4 regions of the Streptomyces sp. NPDC012474 genome follow, and region 2 is predicted to be linked to each of the others. Evidence: riboswitches for the same ligand, from Rfam matches in the RefSeq annotation. Region 2 holds a riboswitch; each other region holds the start of a gene.
What was found. Region 2 has a riboswitch for cobalamin ahead of ACFY9S_RS28440 (energy-coupling factor ABC transporter permease). Riboswitches for the same ligand answer to the same signal wherever they lie in the genome.
Positions count from the first base shown of each region.

Region 1: it holds a riboswitch for cobalamin, as region 2 does, so the genes downstream of both, ACFY9S_RS03770 (prenyltransferase/squalene oxidase repeat-containing protein) here and ACFY9S_RS28440 (energy-coupling factor ABC transporter permease) in region 2, are expected to answer to the same signal.
Region 3: it holds a riboswitch for cobalamin, as region 2 does, so the genes downstream of both, ACFY9S_RS21250 (ribonucleoside-diphosphate reductase subunit alpha) here and ACFY9S_RS28440 (energy-coupling factor ABC transporter permease) in region 2, are expected to answer to the same signal.
Region 4: it holds a riboswitch for cobalamin, as region 2 does, so the genes downstream of both, ACFY9S_RS25550 (ABC transporter substrate-binding protein) here and ACFY9S_RS28440 (energy-coupling factor ABC transporter permease) in region 2, are expected to answer to the same signal.

Region 1 covers NZ_JBIBEP010000001.1:841,030-845,230, reverse strand. The annotation lists gene ACFY9S_RS03780 (aldehyde dehydrogenase family protein) at 1-187, opposite strand, end outside; gene ACFY9S_RS03775 (MBL fold metallo-hydrolase) at 347-1,372, shown strand; cobalamin riboswitch at 1,478-1,616, shown strand; gene ACFY9S_RS03770 (prenyltransferase/squalene oxidase repeat-containing protein) at 1,727-2,941, shown strand; gene ACFY9S_RS03765 (SCO2322 family protein) at 2,938-3,564, shown strand; gene ACFY9S_RS03760 (CbiQ family ECF transporter T component) at 3,557-4,201, shown strand, end outside.
Region 2 covers NZ_JBIBEP010000015.1:50,388-54,588, forward strand. The annotation lists gene ACFY9S_RS28425 (ATP-binding cassette domain-containing protein) at 1-115, opposite strand, end outside; gene cbiQ (cobalt ECF transporter T component CbiQ) at 112-861, opposite strand; gene ACFY9S_RS28435 (energy-coupling factor ABC transporter substrate-binding protein) at 867-1,262, opposite strand; gene ACFY9S_RS28440 (energy-coupling factor ABC transporter permease) at 1,259-1,960, opposite strand; cobalamin riboswitch at 1,990-2,177, opposite strand; gene ACFY9S_RS28445 (protein kinase) at 2,306-3,697, opposite strand; gene ACFY9S_RS28450 (MFS transporter) at 3,980-4,201, opposite strand, start outside.
Region 3 covers NZ_JBIBEP010000009.1:172,685-176,885, reverse strand. The annotation lists gene mctP (monocarboxylate uptake permease MctP) at 1-1,324, shown strand, start outside; cobalamin riboswitch at 1,468-1,602, shown strand; gene ACFY9S_RS21250 (ribonucleoside-diphosphate reductase subunit alpha) at 1,725-4,082, shown strand; gene ACFY9S_RS21245 (ribonucleotide-diphosphate reductase subunit beta) at 4,139-4,201, shown strand, end outside.
Region 4 covers NZ_JBIBEP010000012.1:198,790-202,990, reverse strand. The annotation lists partial or broken gene ACFY9S_RS25565 (4-hydroxybenzoate 3-monooxygenase) at 1-812, opposite strand, end outside; gene ACFY9S_RS25560 (hypothetical protein) at 835-957, opposite strand; gene ACFY9S_RS25555 (CoA-binding protein) at 1,221-1,649, opposite strand; cobalamin riboswitch at 1,730-1,920, shown strand; gene ACFY9S_RS25550 (ABC transporter substrate-binding protein) at 1,990-3,006, shown strand; gene ACFY9S_RS25545 (iron chelate uptake ABC transporter family permease subunit) at 3,003-4,055, shown strand; gene ACFY9S_RS25540 (ATP-binding cassette domain-containing protein) at 4,052-4,201, shown strand, end outside.

The DNA.
Region 1 (4,201 bases), on a different contig from region 2:
AGGGCCCCTCGTCGAACGCCCGCCGGGCCGCCGCCACGGCCCGGTCCACATCCGCCGTCGAGGCGTGCGGGACGCGCCCGATGACCTCCTCGGTGTGCGGTGAGACCACCTCGATGACGTCCTGGCCCAGGGGGTCGGTCAACTCCCCGCCGATGAACAGCTGTCCGTGTTCCACGAGCTCGGTCATGGCCGACTGCCTCCCCGGGGACGCTCTCTGACGATGCATCAGGTAAGCCCACTGATACCAGCCCCGCCCCGAGGAGTCCACGGACCGCGCACCACGAGGAGACTCCTCGCTGTAACCCGTTCTAGTTATAGTGACGGGGAGCCGGCGACAGGGGAGCCCATGACACAGGTGACCGACCACGGCGGAGGCGTCCGGTCCCTCCGGGTCCCGATCCCGGACAACCCGCTCGGCCACACGCTGGTGTACGTCGTCGACACCGACCGCGGCCCGGTGCTGATCGACACCGGCTGGGACGACCCGGAGTCCTGGGACACCCTCGCCCAGGGCCTCATGGCCTGCGGCACCTCGGCGGCCGAGATCCACGGTGTGGTCATCACCCACCACCACCCGGACCACCACGGCCTGTCCGGCCGGGTCCGTGAGGCGTCGGGCGCGTGGATCGCGATGCACGCGGCGGACACCGCGGTCGTACGGCGGACCCGGGAGGCCCGTCCCGAGCGCTGGTTCTCCTACATGGTGGCCAAGCTCGCCGCGGCCGGCGCTCCCGAGGAGCACATCGCCCCGCTGCGGGCGCCCCGGTCCCGCGCCCTGCCCGGCCTCTCCCCCGCCCTGCCCGACCGCGACATCGTCCCCGGCGAACTCCTGGAGCTGCCCGGCCGCCGCCTGCGCGCGATCTGGACCCCGGGGCACACACCGGGCCACGTCTGCCTCCACCTGGAGGAGACCCACCCGGCCCAGCTCCCTGGCCGTGGCCGCCTGTTCTCCGGCGACCACCTGCTGCCCGGCATCACCCCGCACATCGGCCTGTACGAGGACCCCGAAGAGACCACTGTCACCGACCCCCTGGGCGACTACCTCGACTCCCTGGAGCGCGTCGGCCGGCTGGCCCCCGCCGAGGTCCTCCCGGCCCACCAGCACCCGTTCCCGGACGCCGCCGCCCGCATACGCGAGTTGCTCACCCACCACGAGTCCCGCCTGACCGCCCTGCTCGCGCTGCTCGCCGAGCCCCTCACTCCCTGGCAGCTCGCCGAGCGCATGGAGTGGAACCGCCCCTGGGACCAGATCCCGTACGGTTCCCGCACCATCGCCGTCTCGGAGGCCGAGGCGCATCTGCGGCGGCTGGTGAAGCTGGGCCGGGCGGAAGCGGTGCCGGGGAGCGACCCGGTGACGTACGCGGCGGCGTGAAGACGGCGCAAGCGCAGGGCAACGCGAGGAGCGGGGGCATCGGCCGGGCCGACAGCGGGGCACGTCGGCACCCCGGCGGCAGCCCGGCCGCCCCCTCGGCCGAATTTCACGTGCAGGTACAGTAAGCGGGTCGTCATCACACCGTACGGGGGGAAGCCGGTGCAATTCCGGCGCTGACCCGCAACCGTGAAACCGTCCACCGCGGCGGTGAGCCGGATCGCCTCGTACGGTTTCGTGACCGGCTCACGTGCCCGGCAGACCGCCGGTGCGCGGCACCGTCGAGGTTTACGGAGCCGAGCCGCCGGGATGTCCCGTGCTGCCCGGCTCCCCCACAGGGAGAGGCACCCGCCGATCATGAACGTCCGCCGCAGCGCCGCGGTCCTGGCCGCCGTCGCCGTGATCGGCGCCGCCACCCCGGCCGCCGCCGACCCGTCCCCGTCGCCGTCCCAGGCGTTCCCCTCCGCCCTGTACGGCGACAAGGACCCGAAGTTCGACGGCGTCTGGCGTCAGTCGCTCGCGCTGCTCGCGCAGGACACCGTGGGTGTGAAGCCGGCGGCGAAGTCCGTTGAGTGGCTGACACGGCAGCAGTGCGAGGACGGCGGCTTCGCCTCCTACCGCTCCGATCCCACCACCGCGTGCGACGCCAAGACCATGCTCGACACCAACGCCACGTCGGCGGCCGTGCAGGCCCTGGCCGCGCTCGGCGGGCACGACGACACCACGCGCAAGGCCGTCGGCTGGCTGAAGTCCGTCCAGAACGAGGACGGCGGCTGGGGCTACTCGCCCGGCGGGGCCAGCGACACCAACTCGACGTCGGTCGTCATAGGCGCGCTCGCCGCCGCGGGCGAGAAGCCGGAGCAGGTCGAGAAGGACGGCAGGTCGCCCCACGACGCGCTGCTGAAGCTCGCCCTGCCGTGTGGCGGGGACGGCGACGGCGCCTTCGCGTTCCAGCCGGACAAGAAGGGCAAGCTCGCCGCCAACGCGGACGCCACGGCGGCCGGTGTGCTCGGCACGCTGGGCAAGGGCATGGTCGTCGAACCCGGCGAGAAGTCCGACGCGACCTGCGAGAAGGCCGCGACGCCACAGCAGGCGGCGGCGAACGGCGCGGGCTACCTCACCGCCGCCCTCGCCAAGGACGGCAACCACCTCATGTCCGCCCTGGCCGGTGCCGAGCCGCAGCCCGACTTCGGCAACACCGCCGACGCGGTCGTCGCGCTCGCCGCGCGGGGGGACACCGAGCAGGCGGAGAAGGCCGTGCGGTGGCTGGAGAAGAACTCCGCGTCCTGGGCCGCGCAGAGCGGCCCGGCCGCCTACGCCCAGCTGATCTTCGCCGCCCACGCGACGGGCACGAACCCGCGTGACTTCGGCGGCGCGGACCTCGTCAAGCAGCTGGGCGCGACGGGCCCGGCCCCTCAGACCGCCGAGAAGACCAAGACAAACGCCTCGGACGAGAAGGAGGACTCCGGCTCGGACTTCTTCGGGGTCTGGTGGTACGTCGGCGTCTGCCTGGTCGCCGGCATCGGCATCGGGTTCCTGTTCACCGGCCGCAAGAAGCAGCGGCAGCTGTGATCCGCAGGGCCCTTCTCCTCCTCCTGGCCGCGCTCCTGCTGTGCACGGGGGCGGGCCAGGCCCAGGCCGCCGGTTACCGGTACTGGTCGTTCTGGGAGCGCGACGCCGGCCGCTGGGTCTACGCCACCCAGGGCCCGTCCCTGGCCCGCCCCTCCGATGGCGACGTCCAGGGCTTCCGCTTCGCGGTGAGCGAGGACTCCGCGAGCGCGGTCCGGCCGCGCGGCACGGCCGACTTCGCGTCGATCTGCGCGAAGACGCCCGCGCTGGAGGGCAGGAAGCGGGTGGCCCTGGTCATCGACTTCGGCACCCCCTCGGACGCCCCGGGGGGTGAATCCCCGCCCGCCGCCCGCACGGCCTGCGCCCGGGTCTCCCCCGACGCGACGACGGCCGAGGCCCTGGCGGCGGTGGCCAAGCCACTGCGTTACGACACCAACGCCCTCCTGTGTGCGATATCGGGCTATCCGGAGAAGGGCTGCGGCGAACAGGTCTCCCAGAAGCAGCAGCCTGCGGCGGAGAAGAGCTCCCCGTCGGACGGCGGGCCGTCCCTGGGCCTGGTCGCGGGTATCGCCGTGGTGGTGCTCCTGGGAGGGGCGGCGATCTGGCAGGTACGACGGCGTGGCTAGCGGTATCCGGCGCCGGAACCGTGCCCAACTGCACCCCGGCGCCTGGTGGCTCTGGGCGCTGGCCCTCGGCACCGCCGCCACCCGCACCACCAACCCCCTGCTCCTCGCCCTCCTCATCACGGTCTCCGCCTACGTCGTGGCCACCCGCCGCCCCGACACCCCGTGGTCCCGCTCCTACGGCGCCTTCGTCAAACTCGCCCTCGCCGTGATCCTCATCCGCCTCGTCTTCGCGATCGTGCTCGGCTCCCCCATCCCGGGCACGCACACCCTCCTCACCCTCCCCGAAGTGCCCCTCCCCGCCTGGGCCCAGGGCATCCGGCTCGGCGGCGAGGTGACCGCGGAGGCCCTCACCTTCGCCCTGTACGACGGTCTGCGGCTGGCCACCCTCCTCATCTGCGTGGGCGCCGCGAACGCCCTCGCCAACCCCTCCCGTCTCCTCAAGTCCCTCCCGGGCGCCCTGTACGAGATGGGCGTCGCGGTCGTCGTCGCCCTCACCTTCGCCCCGAGCCTGATCGCCGACGTCCAGCGGCTGCGCGCCGCACGCCGTCTGCGCGGGCGCCCGGACCGGGGCATCCGGGGCCTGCTGCACGTGGGACTCCCGGTCCTGGAGGGTGCTCTCGAGCGTTCCGTCGCCCTG
Region 2 (4,201 bases):
GCAGCGCGAGCGCGCGGCCCTCGTGTATCTCGAAGTCGAGCCCGCTGAGCACGGTGGGGCCGTCCTCGTAGGCGTAGGAGGCGCCCCGCAGGGCGACGAGGGCCGGCTCGCTCATGTCAGCGGCCTTTCCAGTACGAAGGTGAGGGCGGCCAGCGTCGCTAGGAGCGCGCAACTGGCGGCCGTGAAGCGGACGGAGACCCGCGCCTCCGGCACCAGGACGCGCAGGGTGCCGTCATAGCCGCGCCCGGCGAGTCCGGCCTGGAGACGGGCGGCACGGTCGAAGGCCCGGACGAACGCGGTGGCGCCGAGCCCGGCCAGGGAACGCCACTCAGCGGCCCGGCTGGTGTGACCGAGCCGGGCCGCCTGGGCCTCCCGGATGCGGCGCACGGAGTCCAGCAGCAGGAAGCTCATCCGGTACGTCACCAGCGCCACGTCGACGACCGGCGCGGGGATCCCCGCCCGGACCAGGCGGGGCAGCAGGTCGGACATGGGTGTGGTGAAGGCGAACAGCAGCACGCCCAGCGAGGCCGCCGAGGTCCGCAGCAGCAACTCCCCGGCCCGCACCGGCCCGTCCCCGGCGAGGGAGACGAACCCCCCGGGCCCGCCCACCCGGACGAGCAGCGTGAGCGCGCCGGTCGCGCAGAAGCCCAGCGGCACCCGGTAGGCCCGCCACAGCCGCCGCCCGGGCACACCGGCCGGCCCCAGCAGCACCGCCAGGGCGGTCAGGAGTACCAGGGCCGCACCCGGCCAGGGCGGCAGGGAGATCGCGAGCACGGTGAGGCCGAGCCCGAGCACGGCCTTGTCCACGGGATGACGGCGGCGCCAGCGGCTGCTGTGCGCCGCCGCGTCGATCGGCAGCACCGGGCTCAGTCCCGTTCCGCCGCGGACTTCCCTGCGGCGCCGGCGGGTGCGCTGCCGGCCTGCCGTTCCGGCGCCCGCCGTTCGCCTTCCCGGTCCAGCGCCCGCTGCTCGCCCTGCCGGCGGCACCGGCGCAGGCCGAAGTAGTAGGCGAGGACTCCGGCGCCGAGGGCCGCCTGGAGGGAGAACAGCGCCGACTCGATCTCGCCGGACGGTGGCTCGTACAGCGGCGAGAACCACGGCTCGTAGTCCGGCTTCAGCTCGGTGATCGCCGTCTCGGCCTCGGCGTCGGCGCCCGTGAACGGCTCCTTCTTGTGGTCACCGAGGCCCAGCGCCAGGGGCAGCACGGCCAGCGCGGCCACCGCGAACAGCAGCACCAGGTTGATCTTCGTGTTCCTGCTCATCGGGACACCGCCTCGCTCTCGGTCCGGGACTGCTTCCTGGAGAGGAGCACGCCCAGCCGGGTCAGTTCGCCCTTGCTGGACTGCACCAGCAGCCGCATCACGAGCACGGTCAGCAGACCCTCACTCACCGCGAGCGGGATCTGGGTGACGGCGAAGATGGAACCGAACTTGGCGAGCGCGCCCAGGAATCCGCTGCCCGGGTCGGGGAAGGCGAGCGCCAGCTGCACGCTGGTGACGCAGTAGGTGGAGAGGTCGGCGACGAAAGCGCCGGAGAACACCGCGACCATCAGCGGCGCGTTGGAGCGCCGCAGCAGCGCGTAGACGGCGTATCCGGCCCAGGGCCCGACGATCGCCATGGAGAAGACGTTGGCGCCGAGCGTGGTCAGGCCGCCGTGCGCGAGCAGCAGCGCCTGGAAGAGCAGGGTGATGGTGCCCAGTACCGCCATGATGGGCGGCCGGAACAGGATGGCTCCGAGGCCCGTGCCGGTGGGGTGCGAGCAACTGCCGGTGACGGACGGCAGCTTCAGGGCGGACAGGACGAACGTGAAGGCGCCGGACGCCCCGAGGAGCAGGGTGCTCTCGGGGTGCTCGCGCACTTCACGGGTGAGCGACCGGACTCCGTGGACGACGAACGGCGCCGACGCGGCGCCCCAGGCGACCGCGTGCGCCGGAGGAAGGAAACCCTCGGCTATGTGCATGGCTCAGCAGACCCTCTCCAGCACCTCGTGGATGGTTGACGCGCCTTGGCCGGTCTCCTGGCTGACGGGTACCACCGCCCGTACTCCGCCTTCCCGGGCCGCAAGGACCCAGTGGCTGCCCGTTCAGGGGCTGGAGCCGGACTTCCCGATTCACAGTGGCGAGGGCCGCACCGGCATCACACCGGATTTCCCGTTCACCAAGGCCTGGTGACAATAAGGCCGGGGTAAGGGCGATGACAAGCCGCCCAAGGGGCGCGCGAGGGGGCGCCCGCTCGCACACCGGCGCATCCCCCGGCTGATCCACGTGCTCCGGGCCTCAGGTGCAAGGACCTTCGGGGCCCGCGGTCAGTCGTCACCCCCGTCGTCGCCCCCGTCGCCGCCGTCGTCGCCCTGACCGTCCTCCCCGGCCTGGACCGGCTTCTCCGGCTGCGGCTGCTCCGGTCCGGGGTCGCCCGTCCCCTGCTCCGGAGTCGCGGCGCCGGTCGCCGGTGGGGGAGGGGTGGGGGAGGCGGGCGGCGTGGACGGGGTGACCTCGGCCACGGTGCCGCTGGTCGGTGTGGTGGCGATCTGCCGGCCGGCCTCCGGGTCGGAGGTGACGGGCGGGGCGGAGTCGCCGGACGGGGTGGCCGCAGGGTTGCTCGTGGTCGGGGACGCGTCGGGTTCCGTGCCCTCGGCGGTCGTGTCGGGCGAGAACCAGCGCATGCCGAGGAGCATCGCGGCGAGGAACAGCGCCGCTGCGGCGGCCGTCGCGGCCACTCTCGACCTGCTGCCGAGCCCGCCGCGCCCGCGGGAGCGGCCCGAACGCCCCGCCTGGGCCGCCCGGGCCGCGGTGCGGTGCCCCGTGGTCGCCGGCAGCGCGTACGTGGTCGGGTGGCTGGTCTCGGCGGCAGCGTACGGGGCGGGCCCGGCGTGCGCCGGCGCGGACGAGGGGTTCGGCCGCAGCGGCGGTGAGACCTCCGGCAGCGGCTCGGGCAGACCCCGCCAGGCGCCCCCGGCGAACCACTCGGCGGCCTGCTCCGCGGTGGGCCGGTCCTCGGGCTGCTTGGCGAGCAGTCCGAGGAGGTAGTTCTCGAACGCCGGGGGAAGGCCGGCGACGCCGAGCTCGCGGGGCGGCACGGGTGCCGAGTCGAGATGCTGGTGCAGCAGGGCGACGGCGGTGTCGGCCTGGAACGGCGGGCGGCCGCTGAGGAGCTGGTAGAGCACGCAGCCCAGGGAGTACATGTCGGAGGCGGGCCCCGCGGGCTTTCCCAGGGCCCGTTCGGGCGCGAGGTAGAGGCCGGTGCCGATGATCTGGCCGGTGGCGGTGAGCGCGGCGCCGGGATCGTCGAGGAAGCGCGCGATGCCGAAGTCGCCGATCTTCAGCGTGCCGTGGGCGTCCAGCAGCAGGTTGGCGGGTTTGACGTCCCGGTGCACGATGCCCTGCCCGTGCGCGGCGGCGAGCCCCGCGGACGCCTGCGCGGCGAGACGGGCCACCTGCTCGGCGGGCAGCCTGCCGGAGTTGGACAGCACCCCGGCGAGGCTGTCGCCCTCGACCAGCTCCATCACCAGGTACAGCCGGTTGTCGTACTCGCCGAAGTCCAGGACGCCGACCACGTTGGGGTGGTTGAGACGCCCGGCGGTCTGCGCCTCCAGACGGAACCGGGAGGTCGCCGTGGCGTCGGTGTCCTGGGGCAGCAGCAGCTTGAGGGCCACCGCTCTGGCGAGCGTCTCGTCGTACGCACGCCAGACCTCTCCCATTCCACCGCGCCCGATCTCAACATCCAGCCGGTAGCGGCCAGCTAGCAGCACTCGTCCTCGTCTCATGCGTGTGGGAAGGTCGTTGCCGCAGGCCGAACTCCCCGCTTTCGAACGGGGGTTGGTGGGGGGTTCCGCAGCCGACTAAGGATACTGGCGTGGCGTGGCCGCCGATCGCCGCAACGGTGTCCTCGAAGGGTGCGGTCTCGGAAATCCCGGAGCGAGGAGGTCGCCCGCCGGAGTGAAGGTCCCGCGCGCCCCGTTGCCGTGGGCGCCGGCGCCGCCTCAAGCCGCCGCGCCCGCTCCCTTCTCCCGGCGCGGCAGCACCACCACCGCCAGGGCCGGTACGGCCGCGAGGACCAGCCACGGCACGGCGGCCGGCAGTCCCAGGTCGAGCAGGAAGCCGGTGGCGGCGCTGCCGGCCAGGACGATCAGCCCGGAGACGGACGACAGCGCACCCATGTAGAGCCCGAGCCGGCCCTCCTCGGCGAGGTCGGGCACCCAGGC
Region 3 (4,201 bases), on a different contig from region 2:
CCTGTGGTCGGTGTCCCACAAGCACGGCTACGTCACGACCTCCGACTTCGTGCGCGGCCGCTTCGGCTCGAAGGGCCTGTCGCTGGCGGTGGCGCTCACCGGCATCCTGGCGACGATGCCCTACATCGCGCTCCAACTGGTCGGCATCCAGGCCGTGCTGGACGTGATGGGCGTCGGCGGCGGCGAGAACACCAACTGGTTCATCAAGGACCTGCCGCTGCTGATCGCGTTCGGCGTGCTGGCGGCGTACACGTACTCGTCGGGTCTGCGGGCCCCCGCGCTCATCGCGTTCGTGAAGGACACGCTGATCTACATCGTCATCGCGGTGGCGATCATCTACATCCCGATCAAGCTGGGCGGCTTCGACGACATCTTCGCCAAGGCGAGCGAGGCGTACAGCCAGACCAACCCGGCGACGGGCGCCCCGCGCGGCTCGCTGGTGCCGGCCGAGGCGGGTCAGTGGACGTACGCCACGCTGGCGTTGGGCTCCGCCCTGGCCCTCTTCATGTACCCGCACTCGATCACGGCGACGCTCTCCTCGAAGAGCCGTGAGGTGATCCGGCGCAACACCACGATCCTGCCGCTGTACTCGCTGATGCTGGGTCTGCTGGCCCTGCTCGGTTTCATGGCGATCGCGGCCGGGATCAAGGTGCAGAACGGGCAGCTGGCGATCCCGCAGCTGTTCGAGACGATGTTCCCGGACTGGTTCGCGGGCGTGGCGTTCGCGGCGATCGGCATCGGTGCGCTGGTGCCCGCGGCCATCATGTCCATCGCGGCCGCGAACCTCTTCACCCGCAACATCTACAAGGACTTCATCAAGCCGGACGCGACTCCCGCGCAGGAGACCAAGGTCTCCAAGCTGGTGTCGCTGCTGGTGAAGGTCGGCGCCCTGGCCTTCGTCCTCACCATGGACAAGACGGTCGCCATCAACTTCCAGCTGCTGGGCGGCATCTGGATCCTGCAGACCTTCCCGGCCCTGGTCGGCGGCCTGTTCACCCGCTGGTTCCACCGCTGGGCCCTGCTCGCGGGCTGGGCGGTCGGCATGGTCTACGGCACGGTCGCCGCGTACGGCGTGGCCTCCCCGACCCAGAAGCACTTCGGCGGCTCCGCGAAGGAGATCCCGGGCATCGGGGAGATCGGCTACATCGGCCTCACGGCGTTCGTCCTGAACGTGGTGGTGACGGTGGTCCTGACCTTCGTCCTGAGGGCCCTGAAGGCCCCCGACGGCATCGACGAGACCAAGCCGGAGGACTACACGGCCGACGCGGGCGACCCGGGGGTCGAGGTCGAACTCCCGCCTGCCACAGCCGGTAGCGCCCACTAGGGGCGCGGGAAGCCGCGGAACAACCCCACACAGCCCGCAGCGGGCCGCCGTGAGAAGGATTCACGGCGGCCCGCTGTCGCGTGGAGTTGACGCCCTGAAACCACCGCGACACAACATCTGGGGGTGTCACCGGAACCCAACACAAGATGTATGCTCATGCTCGCTGCCGCCGCAGGGGAATCCGGTGCGAATCCGGAACTGTCCCGCAACGGTGTACCCATGCCCGTATATGCGCATGGGTGTCAGTCCGAGGACCTGCCGACAGCGCACCCGGCCACCGGCCGGTGTGCCCCGACGTCCGGGCCTCGTGGAATGGGCCGGTGGACGCGACGCCGCGTGCGCTCGCGTGCTGCCCCCTGCCCTCGACGAGGCCCCCGTGCCGAGCGAGGGAGAGCCCCACGTGACCATCGCGCCAGCCGAACCGGTCTCAGCCACCGAAGAAGAGCACGATGCCCCCGGTGCCGCGCTGCTGCGGACCCTGACCGAGCTGACCGCCGACCTCCCCGACACCGAGCCCGGCCGGGTCGCCGCCGCCGCGCTGCGCGGCCGGTCCGCGCAGGCGGACGAGAGCGAGTTGCGGGAGCTGGCGACGGAGGCCGCGGCCGGTCTGATCTCCGAGGACCCCGCCTACTCCCGGCTGGCCGCCCGGCTGCTGACCATCGGCATCCGCGAAGAGGCCGCCTCGCAGGGCGTCACGTCGTTCACCGAGTCCGTCCGGACCGGCCACCGCGAAGGCCTCATCGCCGACCGGACCGCCGCGTTCGTCCGGCTGCACGCGGCGCGGCTCGACGCGCTCGTCGACACCGGCGCCGACGACCGCTTCGGCTACTTCGGCCTGCGCACGCTGCACAGCCGCTACCTGCTCCGGCACCCCATCACCCGCAAGGTCGTCGAGACGCCCCAGCACTTCATGCTGCGCGTCGCCGCCGGTCTCGCCGAGGACGACACCCTCCGCTCCGTCGACGAAGTCGCCGCCCTCTACGGGCTCATGAGCCGCCTCGACTACCTCCCCTCCTCCCCCACCCTCTTCAACTCCGGCACGCGGCACCCGCAGATGTCGTCCTGCTACCTCCTCGACTCCCCCAAGGACGAGCTGGACTCCATCTACGACCGGTACCACCAGGTGGCCCGGCTGTCGAAGCACGCCGGCGGCATCGGACTCGCGTACTCCCGCATCCGCGCCCGCGGTTCCCTGATCCGCGGCACCAACGGCCACTCCAACGGCATCGTCCCGTTCCTGAAGACCCTCGACGCCTCGGTCGCCGCCGTGAACCAGGGCGGTCGTCGCAAGGGCGCCGCCGCGGTCTACCTGGAGACCTGGCACGCCGACATCGAGGAGTTCCTGGAGCTGCGCGACAACACCGGCGAGGACGCCCGCCGCACGCACAACCTGAACCTGGCGCACTGGGTGCCGGACGAGTTCATGCGGCGCGTGAACGCCGACGCGCAGTGGTCGCTGTTCTCCCCCTCGGACGTGCCCGAGCTGGTCGACCTGTGGGGCGAGGAGTTCGACGCCGCGTACCGGGCGGCCGAGGCGGAGGGCCTGGCGCGCAAGACCCTGCCCGCCCGTGAGCTGTACGGCCGCATGATGCGCACCCTCGCGCAGACCGGCAACGGCTGGATGACCTTCAAGGACGCCGCCAACCGCACCGCCAACCAGACGGCCGAGCCGGGTCACGTCGTCCACTCCTCGAACCTCTGCACGGAGATCCTGGAGGTCACCAGCGACGGCGAGACGGCGGTCTGCAACCTGGGCTCGGTCAATCTGGGTTCCTTTGTCGACACATCGACCGGCGACCTGGACTGGGAGCGGCTGGACGAGACCGTCCGTACGGCCGTGACCTTCCTCGACCGGGTCGTCGACATCAACTTCTACCCGACCGAGCAGGCGGGCCGCTCCAACGCCCGCTGGCGCCCGGTAGGCCTCGGCGCGATGGGCCTCCAGGACGTCTTCTTCAAACTGCGCCTGCCCTTCGACTCGCCCGAGGCCAGGGCCCTCTCCACCCGCATCGCCGAGCGGATCATGCTCGCCGCGTACGAGGCCTCCGCCGACCTGGCCGAGCGCAACGGCCCGCTGCCGGCCTGGGAGAAGACCCGCACGGCCCGGGGCGTGCTGCACCCCGACCACTACGACGTGGAGTTGACCTGGCCCGAGCGCTGGGCGGCCCTGCGGGAGCGCGTCGCCACGACCGGCATGCGCAACTCGCTGCTCCTCGCGATCGCCCCCACGGCCACCATCGCCTCGATCGCGGGCGTGTACGAGTGCATCGAGCCGCAGGTGTCCAACCTGTTCAAGCGCGAGACGCTGTCGGGCGAGTTCCTCCAGGTCAACTCCTACCTGGTGGACGAGCTGAAGCGGCTCGGAGTGTGGGACGCCCGCAGCCGGGAGGCCCTGCGCGAGGCCAGCGGCTCGGTGCAGGACTTCGCCTGGATCCCCGAGGACGTGCGCGCCCTGTACCGCACGGCGTGGGAGATCCCGCAGCGCGGCCTGATCGACATGGCGGCGGCCAGGACTCCGTTCCTGGACCAGTCCCAGTCCTTGAACCTGTTCCTGGAGACGCCGACCATCGGCAAACTCTCCTCGATGTACGCCTACGCCTGGAAGTCCGGGCTGAAGACGACGTACTACCTGCGCTCGCGCCCGGCGACCCGCATCGCCCGCGCCGCCCAGGCCACCGTCCCCGCGCAGGCCACCCCGGATCCCGAAGCGGTCGCCTGCTCCCTGGAAAACCCCGAGTCCTGCGAGGCCTGCCAGTAATTCCCAGCCGCCACCCGACCGCCACCCCTGGAGGACGGCGCTTCGCGCCGACTGCTATGACTCAGAACCTTCTCGACCCCGGCTTCGAGCTCACCCTGCGCCCCATGCGCTACCCGGAC
Region 4 (4,201 bases), on a different contig from region 2:
GGTCAGCGGCGGCGCACCGGCCGCCCCGAGCCGCTGCCGGAGCTCCGACCAGACACGCTCGTGCGGCCAGTTCTCCGGAGCGTCACCCGGCGGGCACTGCAGGTAGTAGCGGGTCACCTCCGGGCTGCGGGGCATCTGGCCGGCGAAGCCGCGCGCGTGGCAGCCGAACAGCACGCAGTCGGCGGACGGCGGCGCCTCGGCGAGCAGGGCCAGCCAGCCGATGCCGTAGTCGTGGCGCGCGATCCGGACCCGCTCGGGCGGGAGCGACGCCCGGCTCACCCCGCGCGCCCCGTCGCAGCCGGCGACGAAGTCGCAGTGCACTTCCTGGCGTTCACCCGTCTCGGGGCAGGTGTACGACACCCGTGGCCGGTCGGTGTCGAGGTCGTGGATCCGCACGTCACGGACCCCGAAGCGGATGTGCCCGCCCCGGACGTCGGCGTACTCGCGCACCAGGTCCGTCACCAGCAACGGCTGCGGGTAGACGAAGTGGTGACTGCCCGTCAGCCGGCCGTAGGGGAACCGGAAGCGCTCCCCGTCGAAGCGGAACTCGCACGCGGTGTGCAGCTCCGCGCGGTCCAGCAGGTGCGGGCGAGGCCCCGCTTCTCCAGGCCGCGTACGGCCCATTCCTCGATGACCCCGGCCCGCGGCCGCTGTTCGACGACATCGCGGGTCTCCGTCTCCAGCACCAGGCAGTGCACGGACGCGGCCCGCAGGATGTTGCCGACGGTCAGGCCCGCGGGACCGGCACCCACGACGACGACCGGAAAGCGTTGTGGCGCGCCGGAGTTGGCCGGCGGAACGGGGCGGGTCATGCGCACATTATGGAGGCCGGCCTCAGTGGACGGGCACCTCCTCGACGGGCACCTCCTCGATGCTCCGCTCGATCTCCCCGGCCGGCGAGGCCGAGGCCCGCGCCCAGTAGTAGACCGCCAGCGAGAACACCGTGACGACCAGCATGTCCCACCACAGTCCGAGGTGCCCCTGGCCGCCGAAGCCGCCCTGCCAGGCCCGAGCCGATGATGGAACCGACCGACGCCCACATGAGCCCGATCAGCCCGACATCCCGGCGCAGGCCGTCTCTTTCCATGGATACGGGGCCTCTCGAAGACGAACTCGGGGAGTCCGGGGAGCAAGAGGCCTCAGGTTAGGAATCGGCCGGCCGGTCGCAGGAGACGAGTTGTGCACCCTTGACCCGGTGCGGGTGTTTCCTGGGGAACGCTTCAGGATTCCTGTACGCGGTGATGAGACAGCCGTGGGATCTCGATCGCCGGGCAGCGGTCCATCACCATCTCCAGGCCCGCCGCGCGGGTCCGGTCGTACGCCGCCTCGTCGATGACACCCAGCTGGAACCAGACGCCCTTCGCGCCCTTGGTGACCGCCTCGTCCGCGACGGCCCCGGCGAGGTCGCTGTTCACGAACACGTCGACGACGTCCACGTCGAAGGGGATGTCCGCCAGGCTCGCGTACCCCTTCTCCCCGTGCACCGTCTCCGCCTTCGGATGCACCGGCACGACGCGCTTGCCGAAGCGCTGGAGCACGGCGGCCACACCGTACGCCGCCCGCTGCCGGTTCGACGACAGGCCCACCACGGCCCAGGTGTCGCCCAGCTCGGTGAGGATCCTGCGGACCGTTGCCTCGTCGCCGTACACCGGCGGCCTCCTCGAGAGTCGTGGACGAGCTGCTCTCCGGGCAACAACGCGGGACGCGCGGTGATTCCCCGGGACCTCCGTGATAACTTGCCGAGGCCAGTCGAACCCATGTACGTGGGTCAGGGAATCCGGTGTGAATCCGGAACTGACGCGCAGCGGTGAGGGGGACGGGCGGGGCCTCGGCCACTGGACTCCCTCGCGGACGTCCGGGAAGGCGCCCCGATCCGGATGAACCCGAGTCCGAAGACCTGCTGGCGGCCCCCGCGGCCGCGTGCGGCGGGGGAGCACCGTACGACCGGGCTCCGCGAATGGGCCCTCGACGCCTGAGGACTGGTTTTCCGTGCCCCTCGCCCGACCCGCCCGTGCCGCCGTCCTGCTCGCGGCCGGCTCCCTGCTCCTGACCGGCTGCGGCGGCACCGCGTCCACCGACGCCAAGCCTGCCGTCACCCTCACCAACTGCGGGCACGAGGTCCGTGTCGCGGCCCCGCCGCAGCACGCCGTGTCCCTCAACCAGGGCACCACCGAGATCCTGCTCTCCCTCGGCCTGGCCGACCGCCTCGTGGGCACGGCCACCTGGACCGACCCCGTGATGAAGGGGTTGGGGAAGGCCGAAGCCGAGGTGCCGCGCATCGCCGACAACACCCCGTCCTTCGAGCGCGTCCTGGACACCGAACCCGACTTCGTCGCCGCGTCCTTCGTCTCCACCCTCGGCAAGGGCGGCGTCGCCACCCGCGAGCAGTTCGAGAAGCTCGGCGTGCCCACCTACGTCTCCCCGTCCGACTGTGCCGGCAAGGACAACTCGGGCGGCGGCGACGGCGCACGCGACAAGGCCCTGGGCATCGACACCGTCTACGGCGAGGTACGGGACCTCGCGACCGTGTTCGGGGTGCAGGAACGCGGCGACACGCTCGTGGCCTCCCTCCGTCAGCGCATGCAAAAGGCCACGGCGGGCGCCGACGCCTCCGACGTCACCCTCCTCTACTGGTTCGCGAACTCCGAGTCGCCCTACATGGCGGGCTGTTGCGGAGCGCCCGGCATCATCACCCGCGCCCTCGGTGCGAAGAACGTCTTCGACGACACGCACGAGGAGTGGCCGCAGATCAACTGGGAGACGGTCGCCGACCGCGACCCCGACGTCCTCGTCATCGGCGATCTGACCCGCAGGTCCCAGACCGCCGAGTCCGCCGCGCGGAAGATCGCCTTCCTGGAGTCCAATCCGGTCACCAGGAACATGGACGCCGTCCGGCACAAGCGGTACGTGCTGCTCAGCGGACAGGCCATGAACCCGACCATCCGCACGGTCGAGGGCGTGGAGCGGGTGGCCGCCGGGCTGCGCCGGTTCGGGCTGGTGAAGTGACCGCCGGGAGTGTGCCGGGTGCCGGGGCCCGGCCCCGGCGGGGGAACGGGCTCGCTCTGGGCGCGGCCGGGGCGATCGCGCTCGTCGCCTCCCTCGCCGTGGCCATCACCATCGGTCCCGCCGACATCAGGGTCGCCGACGTGTGGTCCGTCGTGGCGGCCCGCCTCGGCCTCGGCGACCCGGAGCTGACGCCGATCCGGGACGGGATCGTCTGGCAGCTGCGGCTGCCCCGCACCCTGCTCGCGGCCGTGTGCGGAGCCGGTCTCGCCGTCTGCGGGGCGGTGATGCAGTCGCTGCTGCGCAACCCGCTCGCCGACCCCTTCGTGCTCGGGGTGTCCTCGGGCGCCTCCACCGGAGCGGTCCTGGTGGTCGTGCTCGGCGCGGGCGGCGGTGCCCTCTCGGTGTCCGCGGGCGCGTTCCTCGGCGCCCTGCTGTCGTTCGCGCTGGTGCTGCTGCTCAGCCACACCCTCGGCGGTACCACCGACCGGGTCGTCCTCGCGGGTGTCGCCGCCATGCAGCTCTTCTCGGCCCTCACCTCGTTCGTCGTGATGACCTCCGCCGATGCCGAGACGACCCGCGGCGTGCTGTTCTGGCTCCTCGGATCACTCGGCGGCGTCGGCTGGACCGACGTGTGGCTGTGCCTGGCCGTGCTGGCCGTGGCGCTGGTGGTGTGCCTGTCCCACGCCCGCACCCTCGACGCCTTCGCCTTCGGGCAGGACGCGGCGGCCGCGCTCGGGGTGTCCGTCGCCCGCACCCGCCTGGTGCTGCTGTGTGTCACGGCCCTGCTCACGGCCGCGCTGGTCAGCTCGGCCGGCGCGATCGGCTTCGTGGGACTGGTCCTGCCGCACGCCGCCCGGGCACTGACCGGCCCGGGGCACGCGCGGCTGCTGCCGGTCACCGCCCTCGCGGGAGCGGTGTTCCTGGTGTGGGTGGACACCCTCGCCCGGACGGTCCTCGAACCACAGGAGGTTCCGGTGGGGGTCGTGACGTCGCTGATCGGGGTGCCGGCGTTCGTGGCGGTGCTGTACCGGACGAGGAGGGCACGGTGAGCTGCGCGGACGCCCCGGCGGGAACCGGGCTGCGGGCCGACCGGGTCAGCCGCCGTGCCGACGGGCATCTCATCCTGGACGGCGTCGCCCTCGCGCCGGAGACCGGCTCCACGGTCGGCGTCCTCGGCCCCAACGGCTCCGGCAAA